3 regions of the Photobacterium sp. CCB-ST2H9 genome follow, and region 3 is predicted to be linked to each of the others. Evidence: predicted binding sites of a transcription regulator. Region 3 holds the regulator's gene; each other region holds the start of a gene.

Region 1 (7,553 bases), 750 kb from region 3:
TGCGATGATGGCGGCCAGGGAAAGGAGTACAAGACCGCAATGAACATGAAAATTCGCCCTAATCATCTTGAGCCCATGGGATTCGAAGAGTTTTCCAGGTTGATCGATTTGATACCTGCTACTCGCAGCCCAATGAAAGTGGAACCTTTGCTTGGGATTGTGGCTTCCAGGACTGAAGTTGGCCGTGAAGGAAAAATCATCAATCTGTCCTCCGACTCACAAGTCCGTCCAAACCGGTTGCGTCTGGTGAATGGCTATTGAACCCTGCGGGTGAACTGCACTCAGCAACCCGCATCTATCCGTGAGATAACCTCCCTGTTTGCATCGGCCTGAATCTAGGCTGTTTCTGCGACTTCAGATTTTCAGTGACTGTTTCCGGTCATCGCTTCGATGCCTCTTTTTTCATGCAATACATCAGATTGCAATCCACTGTGATGGTTCTGACGAATCTTTCCTTCGCATTATTTTCGATACATCAGGTTGCGTAGAGTCAGCTAAGCTTCTTCTGAGATGGGTCATGACCTTATGAGGAGCGAAACATGGGCATTATTTCCTGGATTATTCTGGGTCTCATCGCTGGGGCTCTCGCCAAATGGCTGATGCCGGGTAAAGATGGTGGCGGTTTAATCGTGACAATGGCTCTGGGGATTGTCGGGGCTTTTGTGGGCGGCTGGGTTGGCAGTTTAATTGGATTCGGTCCGGTCACCGGTGTGAATATCGGCAGTATCTTCACCGCAACCGTTGGGGCATTTATCGTCTTATTTGTTTATAACAAGTTCATCCGTTCTTAATGTGCCCGGTTGTGATTTCTGTCTGAACAGATAGCCGCTCGTACAGAGCGGCCTGGGCAGATGAGGTGTCCTGCTATTGATGTTGTTTCATTTTCGTCAGCAGGTCATTTTTCACAATTTCAAGGGCAGACAGTGCCACTTCGGGGTCAATCTCATTGGTTTCCAGTAAATAAATCAGATCTACAGCCAACTGAACATCTTTCGGTGCATCAGCAAGGGCTGGGTGCCCGGATGCTGGTGTGTTCGCTGGTTTCTCATGTTTTTTCGTCATCAGATATCCTGAAAATCGTTCGTTGTGCCGGGTTGAGTCGGCTGGTGATGTGGCTGATGCACAGCCAGCGCAGCCAGGAAGAGCTGCGCATGGATGTTGACCAGTTGCTGGTGGTCATCACGATAGCCGCCGCCGACCACTGCGGCCAGCGGGATACCGGCATCGTGGCAATGGCTGATCACCAGATGATCCCGCCGGAATATGCCTTCTGTGGTGACCTGAAAGTAACCCAGCGCGTCATCCTGATGGATATCCACACCCGCATCGTATATCACCAGATCAGGCTGATACTGGGCCAGAGCCAGCGTCAGAACGGCACTGAATGCAGATAAATAGTCTTCTGTATTTGTTTCGCGGGGCAGCGCCAGATCGATGTCGGAATCGGGTTTTCGGGCCGGAAAGTTTTTATCGCAATGCACTGAAAATGTAATGATATTGCTGTCATCTGCCAGTAACGTTGCCGTTCCGTCGCCCTGATGGACATCACAGTCAATAATCATCACTTTATCGATACCGGGTAGTGTCAGCGCATGCTTTGCTGCAAAGGCCAAGTCATTGACCAGACAAAAACCGCTGCCAAAGTCGTGGTGAGCATGATGATACCCCCCGCTCAGGTGCAGGCTGATCCCGTGCTGATGTGCCAGCTCGACTGTCAGCCGGGTACCAGCGGTCGACGTCAGTGTCCGTTCAATCAGCTGCGGGCTCCAAGGGAACCCGATACGACGCATTTTAGCCGCTGGCAGTGTGTTGTTTACAAGGTTGTCGATATAGTTGGCCTGATGCAGGGTTTTCAGTTCTGCAGCCGTCACCGGTTCCGGCTGAAAAAAACAGACGTCGGCCCATTGCTCAATGTGCATCTCCTGAGTGAGATGCATGAATAACCTGTGGTACTTGGTGATGGGATACCGGTGTTTCGGCGGCAGAACCAGTTCTGAGTACACGGGATGATAGACCAGTGGCAGCATGGTTTATCCCTGACGTTCCCGGCGGACGATCGCCTGTTCTATACCGGCCATCGCCTGCTGACAACGGTTCAGCCGTCCTTCCAGAGCGATGAGTTGTTGTTGCAGCGGTTGCCGCTGGCTGACTTCTGTTGCCTGTTCGAGCTCAAAGGTTTTGTCTTTGACCATGGCAGACAGTCGTCTTTCCCAGTCCTGATGCTGAGCCAGATCGTCATACAACTGATGCAGACTCTTCCGTTGTTTCACCACGTATTTCGGTTCTGCCTCACGAATTTGTTTGGTGGCCATCTCTCGCTGAATTGCCTGGATCTGAGTCAGAATTTTTTCGCAGACGTAGCTGGCTCTGGCGATTTGCAGGTTCCCCGCGGCCTGTTCTTTCATCAAAGCGACAATTTCCTGCTGGATTTCGCGAATACAGGGCAGCAACAGGCGCGCCCGGCAGTGAAACAGCTGATTATCGAAAAGGGGCTTGTCGCTTTCTCCACGCTGATGATCCAGTGCGGAGGCCTGCGGGATCAGCTGTTCAACCAGGCCAGAAAGACGGCTGAGATCGGTCGCCACGATATTCTCCTTATCGTTTGGTGTTACAGCCAGGCCTGCCATGCCAGCCGGGCGGCCAGAATGACAACAACGGTGACAAAAACCGGGCGGATAAACCGGCTGCCGAAACGGATCGCAGAGTGCGCGCCAATATAGGCACCCAGCATCAGGCAGACGCCCATCGTTAAACCTAACGCAACATTGATATGGCCAAGTATGGCAAATGTGACGAGTGAGGTCAGGTTGCTGGTGAAGTTCATGGCTTTTGCCAGCCCGGACGCCAGCAGGATGTCCAGGCGATACAGCGCCATATTGGAAACAGTCCAGAAAGCACCGGTACCGGGTCCGGCAAGGCCATCATAAAATCCCAGACCGGTTCCCTGTATCCATTGCTTTCGTTTAAAGCGCGGGCATGGCGTGGGCAGTTTACGGCTGTCACCTTTGGGATGGGGATGCCAGATGGTGTACACCGCTGCGGCCAGGATGATTAGCGGCAAGACTTTTTCCAGCCAGGCTGTGCTGATGATATCGACGACCAGCGTCCCCGCAATGGCGCCGATCAGCGTTGCCAGAAAAGACGTTTTCCAGAAAGCCGGAGAAAACAGCTGCTTCCGGTAATAGGTCAGCGCAGCGGTGGAAGACGCGAAGGTTGCTGCCAGCTTATTGGTTCCTAAAGCAATGTGCGGCGGCAGCCCTAATGACAGCAATGCCGGAACAGTCAGCATTCCGCCACCGCCAGCAACAGCGTCTATAAAACCAGCGGTCAGAGCAACCAGACCGAGGATGAGCATCATGCCCGGATCAATCATTTCAATCATGCATTATCGTTTTCGTTCGATGGCGTGTTCAATTACGCGTTTAAATGGGGGCAATGAATCGAGCAGTGCTTTACCGTATCGCCGTGTAATCACCCGACGGTCGAGCAGGACAACTCTACCAAAGTCCTGCTCTTTACGCAGCAATCTCCCGACGGATTGAATCAGCTTTTTACTGGCTTCCGGAACAGCAATTTGTAAAAAGGGATTACCGCCACGGCTTTCAATGTATTCGGCATGGGCTTCCTCGACAGGTGAGGTTGGTACCGCGAACGGAATCTTGGTAATGATTAAATTTCTCAGCAAGTGGCCCGGTAAGTCGAGGCCTTCGGAAAAACTGCCGGTGCCGAATAACACGCTGACTTTGCCCTGTTCACAGTGGCTCTTGTGCTTTTCCAGCAGGGAAGTCCGGGATTCTTCTCCCTGAACCAGCAATGCCCAGCCATTTTTTTCACACTGGGGCCGGATGGCCTCTGCGACTTTGTTCATTTGCCAGTATGAGGCAAACAGCACCAGGCTGGCGGTTTCGCCTTCCAGATATTCCGGAAGGGTTTCAATCAGTAAATCCGTGAACTGATCCGCCTGAGGTTCATACTTCATTTGCGGAATGACTAAGCGTCCGTTGTTCTGATAATCGAACGGCGAAGCCAGAGCCAGAAAGCGTGCGCCCTCATTTTCCTGAATTCCGGCCTGACGGCAGAAGTAACTGAACTGATTGAGCGCACGCAGGGTTGCTGACACCAGAATTGCCCCCGCGGCACGGCTCCAGAGCAGCTGATCTAACCGGTAGCCAATCTCCAGGGGCGAAACCTGCACAATATAATCACCTTCCTGTTCCGGGCTTTTTTCAAGCCAGCGGGCTAAAGGGGCGCCTTTATCTTTGTCCGGCTGGGCCATCAGGGTCCAGACTTTTTCCAGATTTTCCAGACGTTGCAGGTAAAAGCCTGATTCGGAGAGTGCCGGTTCAGCAGATCGTGCCGTTACTTCGTCATCTTTGAGGCGTTCGGTGATCATCTCGTGAATTTTCGCCAGTGACTGCCGCGCTTTCTTGCTGGCATCCCGGCATCCCTGAGCTTCTTCTGCCAGCCATGCAGGCAGCTCTCCATGGGGAAAACGGTAACTGCCATCTTTGCTGAAAACAGCTGGGTCGACCTGGCTGGACAGTTGTCTCAGTGTGGGAACAAGATGCTGGATAGACTCTTGCAGCGTGGTCTGGAAGCGTCCGGACTTTTGCAGGTCGGCGAGTTCCGCCAGTTTACTGACCGACTGATTGAGTTTTTCAAGCCAGTTGCTGGCACCCTTCAGGCTGGCGGCGGCAGCAGAAAAGTCTCTGGCGACCTGCGGTAGATGGTGTGCCTCATCGATGGCATAAATCGTCTGCTCGGGTTCTGGCAGAATGATGCCGCCACCCAGCTCCAGATCAGCCATCAATAACGCATGGTTGGCGATCACAACATCGGCTTTATCCAGGTGCTCCCGCGCCTTTGCAAAAGGACAGTGGCGGTGTTTGGCCATGCCTGAATGGCAACTGTGTTTATCGGACACAATTTGCTGCCAGACACGGTCAGGAATGACCGTCGGCCAGCTGTCCCGGTCACCATCCCATTTATTTTGCTGCCAGGCTGTCAGCATTCGCTTCAGCAGGCTGAGGTCCGATTTTTTGGGTTTTTCCTGCCATAGCGCCAGCTGACCGTCATCTTGTCCTGAGCAACTGGCTTCCAGCTTGTGGCTGCAGCAGTAACGTTGACGTCCCTTTGCCAGGATAAAACTAAATTCTTTGGGAAAAATTTGCGCAAAGAGCGGCAGATCCTTATGAATCAATTGCTCCTGAAGCGCGACTGTTGCTGTGGCGATGAGTACCTTCTTATTGTTAAAGAGTGCGTAAGGAATACATCCAAGCAAATAAGACAGAGATTTCCCGATGCCGGTTCCGGCTTCAGCAACCAGCATTCTGTTTTTGGCGTGATACTCACCTGCCAGTGTTTTGGCAATTTCAGCGACCAGATAATTCTGTGCACGACGGGGAATAAAGTGATCCAATTGTGCACTCAGGTTGGCATAGCACTGTTTAATATCAGTTTTGATCTGGTTGTGTAACATGACTGAAACTTAATGTTGGCAGGGGCGGGCATTATAACATGAAGCTCTGCTGTAGGGATGTCTGGTTGTTTGTAGGGGATTTTTGATATGAAATGAGATTTCCCTCACGAAATAAGATTGAACCCCAGTTTAACCACGGGTGACTTATAGGTGAATTGATTGATTTGACTATAATTTGCAGCTTTTAATGGTTTTATATTCTGATTTATCTTGTTAATTCTGGCTTTTGTGGGATTAAAATGCTGTTTTTTATTGCTATTAAGAAACATGCAAATAGCGGGAGATACTTGATTCTTTGTTAAGTTTTTGCCCTAAAACCATGTTAAGTTGTTGAAAATAAATGGAGTATAAGAAATTTGTTGTTACAGTGTGAGAATTTGACATCGCGATTCATTCTCTGTCAGGATGAGTTCCGCAAGTTACGCCATCTTGGCATGGTCAGTTTTGCTCTGATTTACTGAGCTTTGTGTGACCTGCCGGGAAGGGAAATAAGAAAAGCAATAGGGATTCTGGAAATAGGAATTCCATCCATAAGAAAAGGCAGTGGATATCATGAAAAAAACGCTTATTGCACTATCTGTACTAGTAGCTGCAGGCTCAGCAAATGCTTCTATCAACCTGCTTGACAAAGACGGCGTTATTGTCGACTTGTCAGGTTCTGCGGAAGTTCAGCTGTTCCAAGACATCGTACCAAAAAATGGTGATGAAGACCCTACCATTCGTCTGGATGATGGTGACATCTCGCTGAATACCACTATTCCAGTCAACAACAACCTGAATGTGGTTGCAGGTTTTAACCTGGATCTGCATAACTCAGATAATAATGGTAAGCCTGGAGATTTCTTCAATGATGAGCTGTACGTTGGTTTCCAAGGTAAAGACTTTGGTACGCTGACGTTTGGTCGTCAATACCTGATCTCTGATGATGCAGGTATCAGTAAAGACTACGAGCTGGGTACTCAAGCTCTGGGCTTTGATGCTACTCGTGGCAGCGAAGTTGTGAAGTATGTTTACGACAACGGTATGTTCTACGCTGGCGCTTCTCACGACATCAATGCAGACGACAACGGCGGCATCACTGACGCACGTCTGGGTGCACGTTTTGCCGGTCTGGACGTTCGTGGTTACTACTACACGTCAGAAGACGTTAATGCTCCTGGTGAAGACATTACCGGTTATAACTTAGAAGCTGAGTACGTTATTCAGGCTATCTCTCTTGCTGCTTCATACGGCCATGGAGAAGTTGAGAACTCTGCAGGTGTAACGACTCTGGATGTCGATTTTATTTCACTGGCGGGTTCTTACACTATGGGTAAGAATACTTTCGCTCTGGGTTACAACCTGAGCGATATTGATGGTGGCGAAGCGACTGACAACGTTTATGCAAACGTAACTCACCAGCTGCACAGCAACGTAAAACTGTATGCTGAGCTGGGTTGGGCTGACGGTGACAACACTGAATACGACCTGGGTTATGTAGCTGGTATGGAAGTTCTGTTCTAAGAACGGTTCTTACCGCACAGATATTGCAAAAGCCGCCATTTAGGCGGCTTTTTTGTATTGTGATTAATCAGATGAGTTAGAGTCACGTCTGGGTTAATTTCCGGCAAGAGACTCATTTGGTTTTGTAAGTCATACAACGAAAAGAAGATTGGCGATGAAAAAATTAGCGTTTCTGGCAGCTCTGCTGGTTGCCAATGTACAGGCGGCAACGCTCTCTGTGGGAGACGGGATTGAACTTTTGGTGGTTGATGGTAAAGAAGTGAACCAGTCCCTCTGGTCCAGGACGACTGAAGTCGATTTACCTGCCGGAAAGCATCAGGTCGTGCTTCGTTATGACCGGGAACTGAAAAACGGCAGCCGGAACAGCATTTATACAACCCGCCCGTATCTGTTTGAGATGGTGATGCCAGAACAGGATGTACGTATTGAGTTGCCTGCGTTGGTAGCTTACAGCCAGGCACAGGCTTATTTCCAAAAAGGTCCGGAATGGACCATGACGCAGGCAGACGGCAGCCAAAAAATACTACCTTTCGTTGAGATGAAAGGCGATGGTATTGCAGCGTTCAGTGAT
Region 2 (7,553 bases), 990 kb from region 3:
GCTGGGCGCCATCGGTGTCGTTGAATTATATGAGCCGGTGGATATGGTCCGGATTCAGAAAAGTTTTGTAGACAATGGTGTCTGGATTCGCCCGTTTGGCAGACTTATCTACATCATGCCGCCTTTTGTAATTGATAATCAGCAGCTTGAGAAACTGGTTTTCGCTATTTTGCAATCGCTGCAGTAATATCGAAAAACAGACAAGGCATCACCTTTGAACAGATATACTCATAAAAAGAGCCAAATCAGGGCTGAAACCCGTAATTCTGAAGACATCTCGTCCAGAAAGACAGACAGCCCTATCAAAGTTGACGTCATAAAGGCTAAGTATTATGCAGTTACCCCTTTTCCCGCTCCGGCTTTATGTATTACCGGGAGGTGTCAGTAAGCTGCGGATTTTCGAACCTCGCTACACCCGGTTAGTGACGCTTGCGATGTCCTCAGGAAATGGTTTCGGCCTGTGCATGAAAGATGGTGATTCACTTTGCCATTTCGGAACGCGGGTCGAAATCACCGATTTCGAACAATTACCTGACGGGTTGCTCGGCATCACCATAAAAGGGGTAGAGAAATTCGTGATTAACAATCACTGGCAGGAAAAAGACGGCCTGAGATTTGGCGAAGTCAGCTTGATCAAAAACTGGGCCCCCAGCAGCGCACGTTTTATTGATCGCCACATCGCCAACAGCCTGGAAGCCCTGTTTGAGGAATATCCGGACTATGCGGAGAACTACCCGGATCCGGATTTCGCCAACATGGCCTGGGTCTGCCAGCGCTGGCTGGAAATTCTGCCCCTGGAAACCAACCAAAAGCAATGGTTTATGAGCCGGAATGATCACCGTGCGGCTTTGTCATTCCTGCATAATGTCATCGACGAAGAACTCAGACACGAAGATCTCTGACGATTTCAGCCACGGCCCTCACGGGCCAGTCGCTGATCGACCATACGACGATAGAAAGCCGATAACAGATGACGGATCCCCGGCAGTCCCATCAGAAATGCAACCGGCCGGAGCCACCATACCTGATTCAGTAACAGCATGTAGGCATCCATTTCCCGGTGAACAATCCCCTGCTGATCCTGTACATGCAATTCCCGTAACGCTTTTTCCGGAGATATGCCCAGCGCTTTCAGCGCTTCATCCTGGCCGGTGATATCATACCACTCCACCAGTTCCGGATGACGGCTGAGCCAGGATTCATACCATGCCCGATCCCGCACACAGCTTGGGCAGGAACCGTCATAAAAAACCCGAATCCGTTTCATGTCTTTGACCTCCAAGCCATGTTCCTTCTCTAAGTCTGGCTGAACCCAATAAAAAACGCAGCCATCGCTATCGAAATAAGCAGTGGCTGCGCTGCATGATTCGCGTCAGGAAAAGTTTATCCTTCCTCGATCAGTTTCAGTAACAGATGTCCGTCATACATTGCCTGCTTCACCAGAGCCGCAGCCGGCATGGTGGCCTGGGTGTAAAAACTGGTTTCTTCAATCCGCAGATCCTGGTTATAAACCGGCAGGGACTGACTCTTCACACATTCCATAATCGCCGGATACAGAACACTTTTCGCCTGATTGAACTCTCCGCCAATCAGGATCTTCTCCGGATTAAACAAGTTCACCATAATGGCAATTGCCCGGCCAAGGTTGAAACCCAGTTCGGTGATGACCCGGAACGCCAGCGGATCCCCCTGCACTGCCGCCTCACAGATATTTTCGATGGTCAGCGCCTGCCCATAGAGCACAGAAGCTTCACCCAGCGTTAACCCGGTTTTAACCTGATCTCTCACCGCCTGCAAACTGGCGACGGTTTCCAGACATCCTTTATTCCCGCAATGGCAAGGCAATCCATCCGGTTTAATCTGGATATGACCAAGCTCACCAATATTACCGATCCGGCCCTGAAGCACCTGATTATCAAGGATAATGCCTGCCCCGACGCCGTGATGTACTGAAATCAGAATCGAGTTTGCCACATCATTCGCATTGCCAAATAACTGCTCCGCCAATGCCCAGGAACGGGTGTCATTACCGATGAAGACCGGCAGTCCCGTGGCTTCATGAATGGCAGGTCCCAGCGGCAGGTCTTTTACCTCGTAATGAGGCATCTGCAACACCAGTCCTTTTTCCGAATTCACCAGCCCCGGCAGAGAAACAGCAATGGCGGTGATCCGATCCAGTAACTTGGCATGCCGGGCAAAGAATGAATCAATCTCAGACAGCAGCTTATTCAGGACATCATCCTGCTTCAGCTCCGCGATGTCCTGTCTCTCTTCGAACAGGATATCGCCGCCCTGCTCATGCAGAGCTATCGTCAGATAACCGCGCCCCAACCGGATGCCCAGAAACTGCCAGCCATCATTATCCGGCACCAGACCGATTGCCGGGCGCCCCCTGCTGCCGGATTCCAGAATTTCAGCTTCTTTGATCAGGTGGCCATCAAACAGCTCACGGGTAATTTTGGTGATACTGGCGGGCGCCAACTGACTTTTCTTCGACAGTTCTATCCGGGAAATCGGGCCGTACTGATCGATGAGTTTGTAGACGCTGCCGGCATTATTTCTTTTGATGTGATCGATGTGACCGGGCTGAGCGACATACATGCGCGGACTTCCTCTGACAATATATAGGTATGAAGAGTATGGAATTTTTTTACAGTGCGAACTAATTGTGAAGCGACTTATGCCAAGGGCGTGAGCCCAGTCACGACAAACGTATACCTTTTCAGCCCATCTCTGCCGTTGTCACTGTGCTGCTTCAAATACAATGGGAATGGAGACAATCCGTTCAGGTTCTGACATAATACGCGCCCTTCAGCGTTCAGGGTACCTGAAACTGCCCGTTTTCACGTTAATTAGTCAGATGTTTTGAGGTCGTCGTGTACAAAATCAATGAAATCTTTGAAACCATTCAGGGAGAAGGTGTTTTCACTGGTGTGCCGGCCATTTTTGTCCGTTTACAGGTCTGCCCGGTTGGCTGTGCCTGGTGTGATACCAAGCAGACCTGGAGTGCCGAGCCTCAGGACGAAGTGAACGTGCAGACCATGATCGCTAAAAAAGAAGACGCGCCGACCTGGACCGCACTGGATGCCGGCGGCATTGTGCAGGTCCTCAAAGATCAGGGCTACACCGCCCGGCATGTGGTGATCACCGGCGGAGAACCTTGCCTGTACGACCTGCGCCCATTAACTGAAGCCCTGGAAGACCATGGATTCCGCTGTCAGATTGAAACCAGCGGCACCTATGATGTTCTCGCCACTGAGGCAACCTGGGTCACCGTTTCACCGAAGATCAATATGAAAGGGAAACTGCCGGTCCTTGTGTCAGCACTCGAACGTGCCAATGAAATCAAACATCCGGTCGGTACCCAAAAAGATATAGACCAGCTTGATGCGCTACTGGCAGGCGTCAGTCTGAAAGAAGATGTCACGATTGCGCTGCAACCGATCAGCCAGAAACCCCGAGCCACTGAGTTGTGCATTCAGACCTGTATTGCACGAAACTGGCGCCTGTCGATTCAGACACACAAATATCTGTCGATTGCCTGATTTTTCAGGCATCACCCGGTTCCCCCGAATCGCTGTCTCAATTCTCAGACGCTGTCTCAAGGGCTGAGACAGCCTGTCTGGTTTAACAACCACCCACTTCCGCCTTACCTATACTCACCCCAAACACGAAACCAAACGCACACCATGTTTGGTCAAAAAATACAGCATTTATCGTTCAGGGGAAGGATTATGCGCGCCTATCTGATGATTGGCCTGAGCTTGCTATTGGCTGGCCTGCTTTCTGCGTGTGGTGGTGGCAGCGGCGAGGCTGGCATCAAGCCTGCCGAATTACCACCCGTCAAAACCAGTTTCACCGTCACGGTTGATCTTCCCGCCGGCCTGAATACCGCTCAGCAAGGAAACCACTGGGATCTGATCAGCAAGGCCTATGCGGCGACGCCCACATTGTTACAGGACAACTTCGCAGTGCTGATCCTGAACAGCCAGGGCAAAGTCATGGGACAGACTGAGATTACGGATTTCCAGCAGGATGACAGCAATTACACCATCACTGTCCAGAGCCCGCTCCTGCTGCAGGGCGTTCTGGTGCTTGATCTGGATGGCCCGCCTCAGTTTGCCATCGGTGATCGCCTGCCAACAGATTTGTTCCTGACCCCGCTGACCGATACTGAAATCGCGCTGTCTCTGAAAACGACCCTCGCCTATCAGGCACTGGTGAAACGGGTGGTGAAAGACGGTAACTGGGGAATATTCAGCCAAACGGTCAGCAATCCGGGGAACCTCGACGTCCGGAATGCGGGTGATTTTATCAATGAGCTGGCCGATGAACTGAGTGTCACGCTGATCCCCAAACTCGGTCTGAACGGTGTCAACCTGAGCACGCTGATGTCGCTGACTGTGGTCAATGACATTCTGGAAGGGGTCATGACCCGTAAGTACACAGAAATGACCGCACAGAAAGACACCATCCAGACAATTTTCAATGCTGGTTTCTGGCGTCTGCACAGTCAGAGTTCCCTCAATGGCAGTAAACTTGAAGCCGATATGATGGACTTCAACAGCCCGGACACAGCAACCAATGAAACGCGTCAGGTCGACTGGCAGTGGCAAAAAAATAGTGACAGCGATGTCAGCCTGACGGAAGCCTTTACGTATTTCAGTGAACAACCGCTGGTCCAGTTCGATCAAAAAGAAGACGCCATCCAGGGTCAGATTCTGACTGGCTCCGGCTGGAAAGACCTTTACGAATATTTCAAAGTACTGATTTCTTCCAGCAACACCGCAATTGTCACCGATGCCGGTCTTGAAGAAAGCGATGACCGCAACGTGACGATCCGGGTCAATTCTTATCCCCTGTCCGGGCAAAACATGCATGATTTTCTGACCACAAAAGAAAATCACTTCATGACCCGCTATGTGCCGGGTACCGCAGCCTTTTCAGACGGTGCGATGGGGTATTACTTCACCTGGAGCCCGGACACCACCCGGATGCTGCTCTGCAAAACCAACGTCAGCGGAGACCATTGTACCGTAGCGCCCAAAGGGAACCCGACTGTGCCTTACACCACGCTGGAAGACATGGTTGCCGTTGAAGATGCCGGCAGTTTTGAGCAGGTGAATGGCTACCATCTGACCGACAATGTGGTGCTCGAATTTGTCTTTAACAATACCCATCGCGTCAATTACTGGGTCAATGTCGGCGGCGATGGCTGGATGGTGGTTGAAACCGGGATATGGTCGCCTGTCACCGTCCTGGAAAAACAAATGTTCCAGTTTGCCGTCCCAGATGTCATTCAGCAGCTGGCAAACCGCTATCCCTTCGACACACCATACTTATTCCTGGTAGTCGACAATGGTGCAGTCCATCAGGGAGAGGCCATTCTGAAAGATGATGATTTCCATTTTGCCGGTTTCAACCATGCCGCCAAAGAACAGATCTACGCGGTTACCTCACGCGCGAACTTACCGCCTTTCGGCGACTGTACATTCGGCGATACTGCACCGGCAACCGAAGACCAGTTCCTCAATGCGGTCACGGAATGTGGCGGGGATGACCGCTTCACCACAGATGGTGTCAACGCCATGGTCAATCAGCATCTGGTGCAAATCTCAACCGAAGCAGACAGCCTGGGTGAACTGGAAGCAGTCATCCTTAAAAGCGACAACACCTGGGAATATTACCTCAATACAGTACTTCAGCCCGGCACGGCCAACCGGCAGTGGCAGCTCAATGAAAATGGCTTCCTGCGCCTGACTGAAGACAGCACGGACAGCTTCAGCGACTACCAGCTCTGGGCAATGACACACAAAAAGAATGAGACTCGTCCGATCCTGGCCGTGAAAACCTTCAGCCAGAAAGACATGGGCGGCGCAAATGAAACAGAAATCAGCCATCTGATGACCAAGCAGTATGCGCCAAATACACTGGCTGCCTGTACGGCCAGTGACTCCGGCTGGAACACCAGTACCCAGATGCCGTCATCCGCAAAAACCAAAACAGAGTACGAGAGCCAGTCGGCCAGCTGTGTCGTCAGTTGGGAAAGCCGGACACCCCGCTTCACGCAAAATATGCTGGCCGGAAAAGCACTGGTCTTCAACAGCGACACGTCCCGTCATCTGATTCTGAACAACCAGGCGGACAGTCAGGCCGGATTCAATACGGGCAGCTATAGAGACAGTGACGGCTGTGGTTTCAGCATTCCGGTTCGGTGGAAACTGGAAGCCGATGGCACCCTGTATTACGAAAATGCCATGGCACAGGCTGATATTGATGCCACATTCAGCAACGGCGCGAAAAAATTCCCGACCGGTGATTTCCGGGAATGGCTGAAAGTCTCTGACACCGACGGTCGAACTCTGACCATCAAAGGGTTCAATCACTTCATGCGCTGGGAAAGTGCCAGCCCGGCCCTGAGCGCCGAACAGGGGGAAATGTGGAGCGATGTCGTCACCCTCATCCCCGCCGGGGATGCCCCTGCCGTCACAGTGCAGGAACCGACAGACCCGCCGCAACCCGGCAGCCCCTTCCCGGGCACTGTGCTCCGCGACGGACAAACGTGTAATCTCACACCACCGCCGGCGACACCATAACCCCCGGCTCCGGCAGTCATGCAATGGCTGCCGGACTTATTTTGGGGCACTCAGTGATTACTAAATCAACACAAAAACCGGCACAATGTGATTATTTCCCATCATCACATGCATCAAGGCTTGATGCCTGAGACGAGACAGGTAATATTGCTGTTTTGGACTGTAAATAAAGCACAGCACTCAGTCGTGCCTCAACGGAGAATAATTACATCATGACTTACGCGCCTGTTTCAGACGTACTGAGCGGTAAAATCGCGGTTGACAGTGAAATCACTGTTCGCGGTTGGATTCGTTCACGTCGGGATTCCAAAGCCGGAATCTCTTTCCTTGCCATCTATGACGGCTCTTGTTTCGACCCGATTCAGGCCGTGGTCCCGAATGAACTGAATAATTACCAGGAAGAAGTTCTGAAACTGACGACGGGTTGTTCAGTAGAAGTCACCGGTAAGGTGGTTGAATCTCCGGCACAGGGCCAGGATTTCGAACTGGCAGCAACGGCTGTGAAAGTGGTGGGCTGGGTTGATGACCCGGATACTTACCCAATGGCAAAAACACGCCATTCCATCGAATACTTACGTGAAGTGGCACACCTGCGTCCGCGTACCAACGTGATTGGTGCGGTTGCCCGTGTGCGTAACTGTCTGTCTCAGGCGATTCACCGTTTCTACCACGAGCAGGGTTTCTTCTGGACTTCAGCGCCCCTGATCACTGCTGCTGACGCAGAAGGTGCCGGCGAGATGTTCCGCGTATCGACGCTGGATCTGGAAAACCTGCCTCGCACCGAGCAAGGCAAAGTTGATTTCAACGAAGATTTCTTCGGTAAAGAAACCTTCCTGACCGTCTCCGGACAGCTGAACGCCGAAGCTTATGCCTGTGCGCTGAGCAAGGTTTACACCTTCGGTCCGACGTTCCGTGCTGAAAACTCCAACACCAGCCGTCACCTGGCCGAGTTCTGGA
Region 3 (7,553 bases):
AAAAAATGGCTGCGTTACCGGACCTGCTGCCCTTTCAGACCGAACAGATTGCTGGAATCGCATCGCTGCGACAGTTTGACGATACCGTCACAGCGCCGCTGCATGGCTTTGCTGATGCGGCCGACTACTACCAACGTTGCAGCGGACTGGGAAAACTGGCGCAGGTACAGACCCCGTTGCGGGTGATTCATGCCGCTGACGATCCTTTCATGACGGCGGCAGTCATCCCGACACAGCCGCTGCCTGCCCATATCGAGTATCACCTGACCCAATACGGGGGCCATGTCGGTTTTATCAGCGGCAGCTGGCGCGAGCCGACGTTCTGGCTGGACCAGACCGTACCGGCCTGGTTTCAAAAAAAACTCAGGGGTTAACCTGAAACAAAAAACGCCTGGCAAACCTGCACAGGCGTTTTTTCAATGAGGCCCGGTTATCCGATTTTCCCGGTATCGATCAGCTGCTGGATCAGCGGCCGCATGATCAGCTCCATCGCAAAGCTCATCTTCCCGCCCGGCACCACCAGCGTATTATGGCGCGACATAAACGAGCCCTGGATCATCGCCAGCAGATACGGGAAATCAACATTCTTGATGCCACGGAAACGGATCACCACAAAACTCTCATCCAGACTGGGGATGGCTTTCGCACTGACCGGGTTGGAGGTATCAACCGTCGGCACCCGCTGGAAGTTAATATGGGTCCGGGAAAACTGCGGAGTAATGTAATTGAGATAATCATCCATTGAACGGACGATGGACTCCATCACTGCTTCTCTGGAGTGGCCGCGATCGCGGGTATCCCGCACGATTTTCTGAATCCATTCCAGGTTCACAATCGGGACCATGCCAATCAGTAGGTCGACGTGCTGTGCAACATTGACATCGCCATCCACGACGCCGCCGTGCAGGCCTTCATAAAACAGCAGATCGGTATTTTCCGGCAGATCCTGCCAGGGCGTAAAAGTGCCCGGCATCTGGTTATAGGGCACGGCTTCATCAAACGTGTGCAGATAGCGGCGGTATTTTCCGCTGCCGTCTTCGCCGTACTGACGGAAAAAGTTTTCCAGCAGCGCAAAGTCATTCGCCTGCGGGCCAAAATAACTGATGTGGCGCCCCTGCTCCTTGGCTTTGCGGATCTCCACATCCATTTCCGGACGGGTAAAACGGTGAAAACTGTCCCCTTCCAGCCATGCCGCATGGATATTCAGCATATTAAACATCTTGCGGAAAGCTTCCGAAGTGGTGGACGTTCCTGCTCCGGAGGAACCTGTTACTGCAATGATTGGGTGTTTTGCAGACATGACATACCTTGTCGTTTATCCAAACGGAATCAGTTATTAACAGGGCAAATGGATGCAGTCAAGCATCCGACCGCATCCGTCGGCGCCAGCTTCCGTTTTCTGCTGTCACCTCTGAGTATGGCAGCTTTATTCTGTGCGAAGCGAGCGACGTAGTTTGATATCCACCGTTTCGTGCAATTCGGAATACATAATCACGGCCTCTCCCGCCGCCAATTGCTGGCGTACCTTGTCCACTTTCTGCGCCAGGCTCAGCTCTTGCTCACCGTAGTCGGTGCCCTCGCGCAGGACAAAGTGTTCAATCAGGTTGGTCAGCGTTTCAGCATCGATATCTTGCCAGGGAATGATCATACAACTTACCTGATTAACCCAGATGACAACGGCTTATGCCGCGACAATCTGGTAAGAATGAGTCAGGGTCACGCCTTTGCCCAGCATCAGGCACACGGAGCAGTACTTTTCCAGTGAATCGCTGACAGCTTTGGCAACCTGAGCGTCATCGAGATGATGACCGGTGACGACAAAATGCAGATTGGCCGAGGTGAAATAACGCGGTGCCTGTTCGCGGCGCACGGAATCAATCTGTGCCTCACAGGCGGTAATCGCCTGACCGGCACTTTTCAGCGCATCGACCACATCCACCGAGCTGCAGCCTCCGGCAGCCATCAGGACCAGTTCCATCGGGCTGGGCGCTTTACTGCCGCCGTTCCCGTCCATGACCACACTGTGGCCCGAGTTAGACTGGCCGATAAAAGTCAAATCTTCGACCCATTTCACACGTGATTGCATGCGTTACTCCTTACTACAAAAACCCGGATTTTATCACTAAGTCACAACGGTGTGATCATGTGCACAGTAAAGTGTCCAAAATGTTCATTTATCCCCGCGCAATATCAAGCAATGCATGACGAAAAAAGTTAAACTCTTGGTCTGAATGTTCACATGCGCTTGCAGCCCAGCCGTTGACTGAATATGCTAGTTGGCAAACAATAGTATTGTTCTACCCAACCCCAATGCAAGGAATGACGTTGTTGGGCAACACACTGCAGAGGAAGTTAGTAATATGGTTCCAGGTAAACCGCAAACAGATCCAACTTTGGAGTGGTTCCTTTCTCACTGCCACATTCATAAGTACCCGTCGAAGAGTACACTGATCCATGCTGGCGAGAAAGCAGAGACCCTCTACTACATTGTCAAAGGTTCCGTCGCCGTTCTGATCAAGGATGAAGAAGGTAAGGAAATGATCCTGTCTTACCTCAACCAGGGCGACTTCATTGGTGAACTGGGCCTGTTTGAAGAAGGCCAGGAGCGTACTGCCTGGGTTCGTGCGAAAACACCATGTGAAGTGGCTGAGATTTCCTTTAAGAAATTCCGTCAGCTGATCCAGGTTAATCCGGATATCCTGATGCGTCTGTCCGCACAGATGGCACGCCGTCTGCAAGTCACCAGCCAGAAAGTCGGTGATCTGGCATTCCTGGACGTGACTGGCCGTATTGCCCAGACCCTGCTGAATCTGGCAAAACAACCGGATGCCATGACTCACCCGGACGGCATGCAGATCAAAATTACCCGTCAGGAAATCGGCCAGATTGTTGGCTGTTCCCGTGAAACCGTTGGCCGCATTCTGAAGATGCTGGAAGAGCAGAACCTGATTTCTGCCCACGGTAAAACCATCGTTGTGTACGGAACACGCTGATCACTCTCCGGTGATGCAGCCAATGTGAGTACAATAAAAAGCCGCAAACGCGGCTTTTTTTATTTCTGCCGGGCATACCCTGTGATTACAGCTGTTTTCTCAGGACACTTCACATTTTTTCAGTTGCCTTCCATCCCTCTGTTGCTACATTTGGCGTATCAGTACTATGTGGATGTGCAGATATGGATATCGAACGTTTTGCCCCAAATGCCCAGCACAATCAGCTTCCCCCGCGCCCTGTCGTAACCAGAGGACGTTTCCTCTCTGCCTCGGTTGAAATGACAGGTTTTCAGTCTCCCCGGCAGCTCCTGGAGCAGGAAGCCTACCTGTGTCTGACCAGCCCCCCAAGTGAATCGGATGACTGGATGCAACCGCTGGATCAACAGCACTGACAAGCCCTCTCACAGCACGAGATATGGCATTCAGCCCCCCCAGATAAAAAAACAGCGGCCCAGAGGCCGCTGTTTAATGACAGAGCAAAGATACCTGTCTTACATATTCGTACTTTCGAAGATCTTGTCCGCCGACGCAGCCACAAAGCCCGGGTAGAGTTCCCCGTTCTCCTGCAGATACCGCTTGGCAAACTCATAGAAACCGCCTGGAATTGAACGGATACCATCGGTAAAGCGGACTTCCACCCGATCAGCCATCGTTGATGACTGCTCCAGCAGCACTTCCGGACTACCTTTCACTTCACCACCCGATTCATTGATGGTGAAGCCGTTGTGGCGCAGCAGGCTGTTCACCTCTGCAACTTCCGCAAACTGCTCCAGCTGATTTACGCTGACAGTAAAATGGTTCGCACCATAACCGTGGGCAGCAACCCAACCCGCGTACTCACTTTCCTCGGCCAGCTTCTCATAGGTCGCGTAATCGAGATCCCATAAACGGCCACCGTACAGGAAAGCACCATCCTTCATTGCGCCATCAGGAATCTGCTTCACCAGCTCACGCACGGTATTTTGCAGATCCGCCGAGCACTGTCCGACCAGCAGTTCACTGATAAAGACTTTCGGTGCAGCCGGGTTCGGATGCTCAAAGTGCTCCGCATACAGTTTCTTCTGCTCGAAGTGATACGTTCCGCACGGCTTGTAACCAATCGCAATGAATGGTGCAGCCAGCACATCCAGGCTCACACCCGGCAGATTGAACGTACGCAGGGCAATGTGATCGTTCAGCAGAGGCTCTTCCTCTGTCAGCAGATCGTGCACCTGAGCGGCCGAAGGGCAAAGACGGGTTGTGTAGTCCTGCCACAGGGCATCAAACAGTTTTTCCACTCTTTCCATGTTGCGGTTCCCTCGTCAATACGGGTTAAGCAATAGTTACAGTTGGATCCCCGGAGACAGCTGAGCAGGCAGTTCGGTTGCCTCTCCTTCCATGGATGCCATTGGATACGCACAGTAGTCCGCGGCGTAGTAAGCGCTTGGGCGCAGGTTACCGGACGCACCCGGACCACCGAACGGTGCATCACCGCTGGCACCCGTCAGCTGACGGTTGCGGTTCACAACACCGGCGCGAATATGATCGATAAAGTACTGCCACTCGCTGTCGTCAGTCGAAACCAGACCGGCAGACAGGCCATAGCGGGTGTCATTTGCCATCTCAACAGCCTGAGGCAGCTCCTGATAACGTGCCACCTGCAGCAACGGACCAAAATATTCTTCGTCCGGCAGCTCGGCGATCTTGCTCACTTCAACAATACCCGGAGTCACGATGGCACCCTGACCACGCTCAGCTTTCAGCAGCGCTTCACCACCCATGCTCAGCAGACGTTCCTGCGCAGCAATGATGTTATCGGCTGCGACCACAGAGATTTGCGGCCCCATAAACGGCTGTGGCTCAGCAAACGGACCGTCAACTTTGATGGCCTTGGTTGCCGCAATCAGTTCAGCAATCAGCGCATCCCCTTCAGCACCTTCAGGTACATACAGGCGACGGGCACAGGTACAACGCTGACCGGCACTGATAAACGCCGACTGGATGATGGTGTAAACCGTCGATTTCAGATCGCCGTAAGCTTTGGAGATCACCATCGGGTTGTTCCCGCCCATTTCCAGTGCCAGCATCTTGCCAGGCTGACCGGCAAACTGACGATGCAGGATGTGACCGGTATTCGCACTGCCGGTAAACAGCAGGCCATCGATACCGGCAGATTGTGCCAGTGCTTCACCGGTGGCGCGTGCGCCCTGAACCAGGTTGATCACACCAGCAGGCAGACCCGCCTGTTCCCACAGTTTGATGGTTTCTTCCGCTACTTTCGGCGTCAGATCAGACGGTTTGAAAACCACAGTGTTTCCGGCCAGCAGTGCAGGAACGATGTGACCGTTCGGCAGGTGTCCCGGGAAGTTGTATGGACCGAAAACAGCCATCACGCCCAGCGGACGGTGACGCAGCACCGCTTTGGTACCAGCCACGTCTTTTTCACGCTCGCCGGTCCGCTCGTTATATGCACGGACAGAAATCGCAATCTTGCCAACCATGGCACCGGCTTCAGTGCGGGTTTCCCACAGAGGTTTACCGGTCTCTTCCGAGATCGTGCGGGCAATGAGCTCGCTGTTGTCTTTGACCAGGGCAGCAAAGCGCTCAACAATGGCCTGACGCTCAGCCAGGCTGGTTTTGCGCCAGCTGGTCAGAGCCTCACGGGCGCTGGCAACAGCCTGCTCAACCTGCTCGGCGGTTGCGCTCTTGCCTTCCCAGATCACTTCACCACTGAATGGGTTCAGCGACTGCATCGCGTCACCCTGACCGGCTTGCCAGTTACCTGCAATCCATTGTGTCATCTTGTATTCCACCCTAGTTATTGGGCGATCAGGCGAACCTGATCCCCGTTTTTCACTTCTAACACCTTGGCCATTTCCGGAGAAATGATGGCCAGATTACGTTCACCATCCAGTGCAACTTTACCGACCGTGGCACGGAATCCGGCAAAACTGGTATTACTGATGATGTAGTTATGAGAGCTGTGGTGCTCACCAATTTCGACCGTACAACGCTGAGATGCACGGACAGATTCGATATGGCGCAGATCGCACTCAACCGTTGGGCCGGCATCAAAGAGATCCACATAGCCACGGTTGACGAAGCCTTCCGCTTCCAGCAGCTTCAGTGCCGGACGAGTGTTGTCGTGCACCTGACCGATCACCGCCTGCGCTTCTTTGCTCAGCAGGTTGACGTAAATCGGCAGTTTCGGCATCAGATCTGCAATGAACTCCTTCCGGCCAATCCCTGTCAGGTAGTCTGCTTCCGTAAACTCAATGGAGAAAAAGTGCTCTTTGAGCCACTCCCAGAACGGAGAGTTGCCATTTTCATCGGACACGCCACGCATTTCTGCAATCACAGTGTCTGCAAAGCGCTGGCGGTGCTCAGCCAGCATGAGGAAACGGCACTTGGACAGCAGTCTGCCATTCAGCCCCTGACGCCACTGCGGACGCAGGAACAGGGTGCACAGCTCACTCACACCGGTGTAATCATTACCAAATGTCAGAACCTTCAGCACTTTGTGCACGTCCAGATGTGGTGAGTTATGGACCAGTGTGCTGAGGTGATAAGTATAGAACGGGTTGTCCAGACCGACGGCCGCTTCCAGGGCTGTGGTACCGGCGATTTCACCTGTCTCAGTGTCTTCCGCCACCATGAGGTAGCCTTCCGGGCCAGGTTCAGTCACGTCTTTATGAAAGCTTTCGACTGAATGAGCGATCCGCTTACTGAGGATCTCCTCATTGACCGGCAGTGATGTGAAACCGTGGCCTGATTCTTCGGCGCACGTCATCAGTGCAGGTAAATCAGCTTTTGTAATGGGACGTATAACCAGCATCGAACTCCCTCCTGATGCAGGTAGCAACACAGGTTGCTAACTGTAAATCTGTCTTTCTCTTCTAAAAACAGCCCCGGTATTTCCGGGGCAGTTAAGCAGGGCCGGCAATCCAACCGGCCCTGATACATCTTATTTGTTGTAAAGCTTCGCGATTGCACGTTCCAGACGCGCCATCCCTTCTTCAACATCGGCTTTCTCAATCACCAATGATGGTGTGAAACGCACAACGTTGGTGCCTGCAACCAGAACCATCAGGCCTTCTTCACCGGCAGCCAGCAGCACGTCACGTGCACGGCCCTGCCAGTCTTCGTTCAGCGCTGCACCCAGCAGCAGACCTTTACCACGCACTTCAGAGAAGATTGGGTATTGCGCATTGATTTTCTCAATGCCGTCACGGAACCACTGCTCACGCTCTTTCACGCCAGCCAGAACTTCTGGTTTGGTCACTTCTTCAACCACAGCTTCTGCTACTGCACATGCCAGCGGGTTACCGCCGTAAGTTGAACCGTGTGTACCAATTTTCAGGTGCTGTGCCAGTTCAGTGGTCGTCAGCATGGCACCAATCGGGAAACCACCGCCCAGAGACTTCGCCGTACTCAGGATATCTGGCGTAACGCCCAGACCCTGATACGCGTAGAACTCACCGGTACGACCGTTACCCGTCTGAACTTCATCAAAGATCAGCAGCGCGTTGTGTTTGTCACACAGCTCGCGAACGCCCTGAATGAATTCATTCGTTGGAGAAA

The links. The regulator CRP, encoded in region 3, controls carbon source genes, mostly activating them, when cyclic AMP is high. The targets are predictions, from matches to a motif close to TGTGANNNNNNTCACA.
Region 1: dinG (ATP-dependent DNA helicase DinG) is a predicted target of CRP. The motif match lies at 5,573-5,588, and genes of this name have one in related genera.
Region 2: L4174_RS06250 (ROK family protein) is a predicted target of CRP. The motif match lies at 2,691-2,706, and genes of this name have one in related genera.

The regions. Positions count from the first base shown of each region.
Region 1 covers NZ_CP100425.1:1,050,567-1,058,119, forward strand. Annotated here, with positions in the region: gene L4174_RS05090 (hypothetical protein) at 40-261, shown strand; gene L4174_RS05095 (GlsB/YeaQ/YmgE family stress response membrane protein) at 540-791, shown strand; gene rsmS (pleiotropic regulatory protein RsmS) at 865-1,062, opposite strand; gene L4174_RS05105 (histone deacetylase) at 1,062-2,027, opposite strand; gene L4174_RS05110 (primosomal replication protein) at 2,031-2,585, opposite strand; gene L4174_RS05115 (TSUP family transporter) at 2,609-3,382, opposite strand; gene dinG (ATP-dependent DNA helicase DinG) at 3,386-5,479, opposite strand; gene L4174_RS05125 (porin) at 6,032-6,982, shown strand; gene L4174_RS05130 (DUF2057 domain-containing protein) at 7,137-7,553, shown strand, end outside.
Region 2 covers NZ_CP100425.1:1,293,138-1,300,690, reverse strand. Annotated here, with positions in the region: gene bioA (adenosylmethionine--8-amino-7-oxononanoate transaminase) at 1-187, shown strand, start outside; gene L4174_RS06260 (LON peptidase substrate-binding domain-containing protein) at 333-902, shown strand; gene L4174_RS06255 (thiol-disulfide oxidoreductase DCC family protein) at 908-1,267, opposite strand; gene L4174_RS06250 (ROK family protein) at 1,384-2,601, opposite strand; gene queE (7-carboxy-7-deazaguanine synthase QueE) at 2,877-3,545, shown strand; gene L4174_RS06240 (hypothetical protein) at 3,735-6,596, shown strand; gene asnS (asparagine--tRNA ligase) at 6,809-7,553, shown strand, end outside.
Region 3 covers NZ_CP100425.1:303,007-310,559, reverse strand. Annotated here, with positions in the region: gene L4174_RS01345 (hydrolase) at 1-374, shown strand, start outside; gene L4174_RS01340 (phosphoribulokinase) at 431-1,300, opposite strand; gene L4174_RS01335 (YheU family protein) at 1,427-1,648, opposite strand; gene L4174_RS01330 (OsmC family protein) at 1,682-2,086, opposite strand; gene crp (cAMP-activated global transcriptional regulator CRP) at 2,361-2,993, shown strand; gene L4174_RS01320 (hypothetical protein) at 3,176-3,385, shown strand; gene L4174_RS01315 (DUF1338 domain-containing protein) at 3,485-4,279, opposite strand; gene astD (succinylglutamate-semialdehyde dehydrogenase) at 4,316-5,773, opposite strand; gene astA (arginine N-succinyltransferase) at 5,791-6,807, opposite strand; gene L4174_RS01300 (aspartate aminotransferase family protein) at 6,937-7,553, opposite strand, start outside.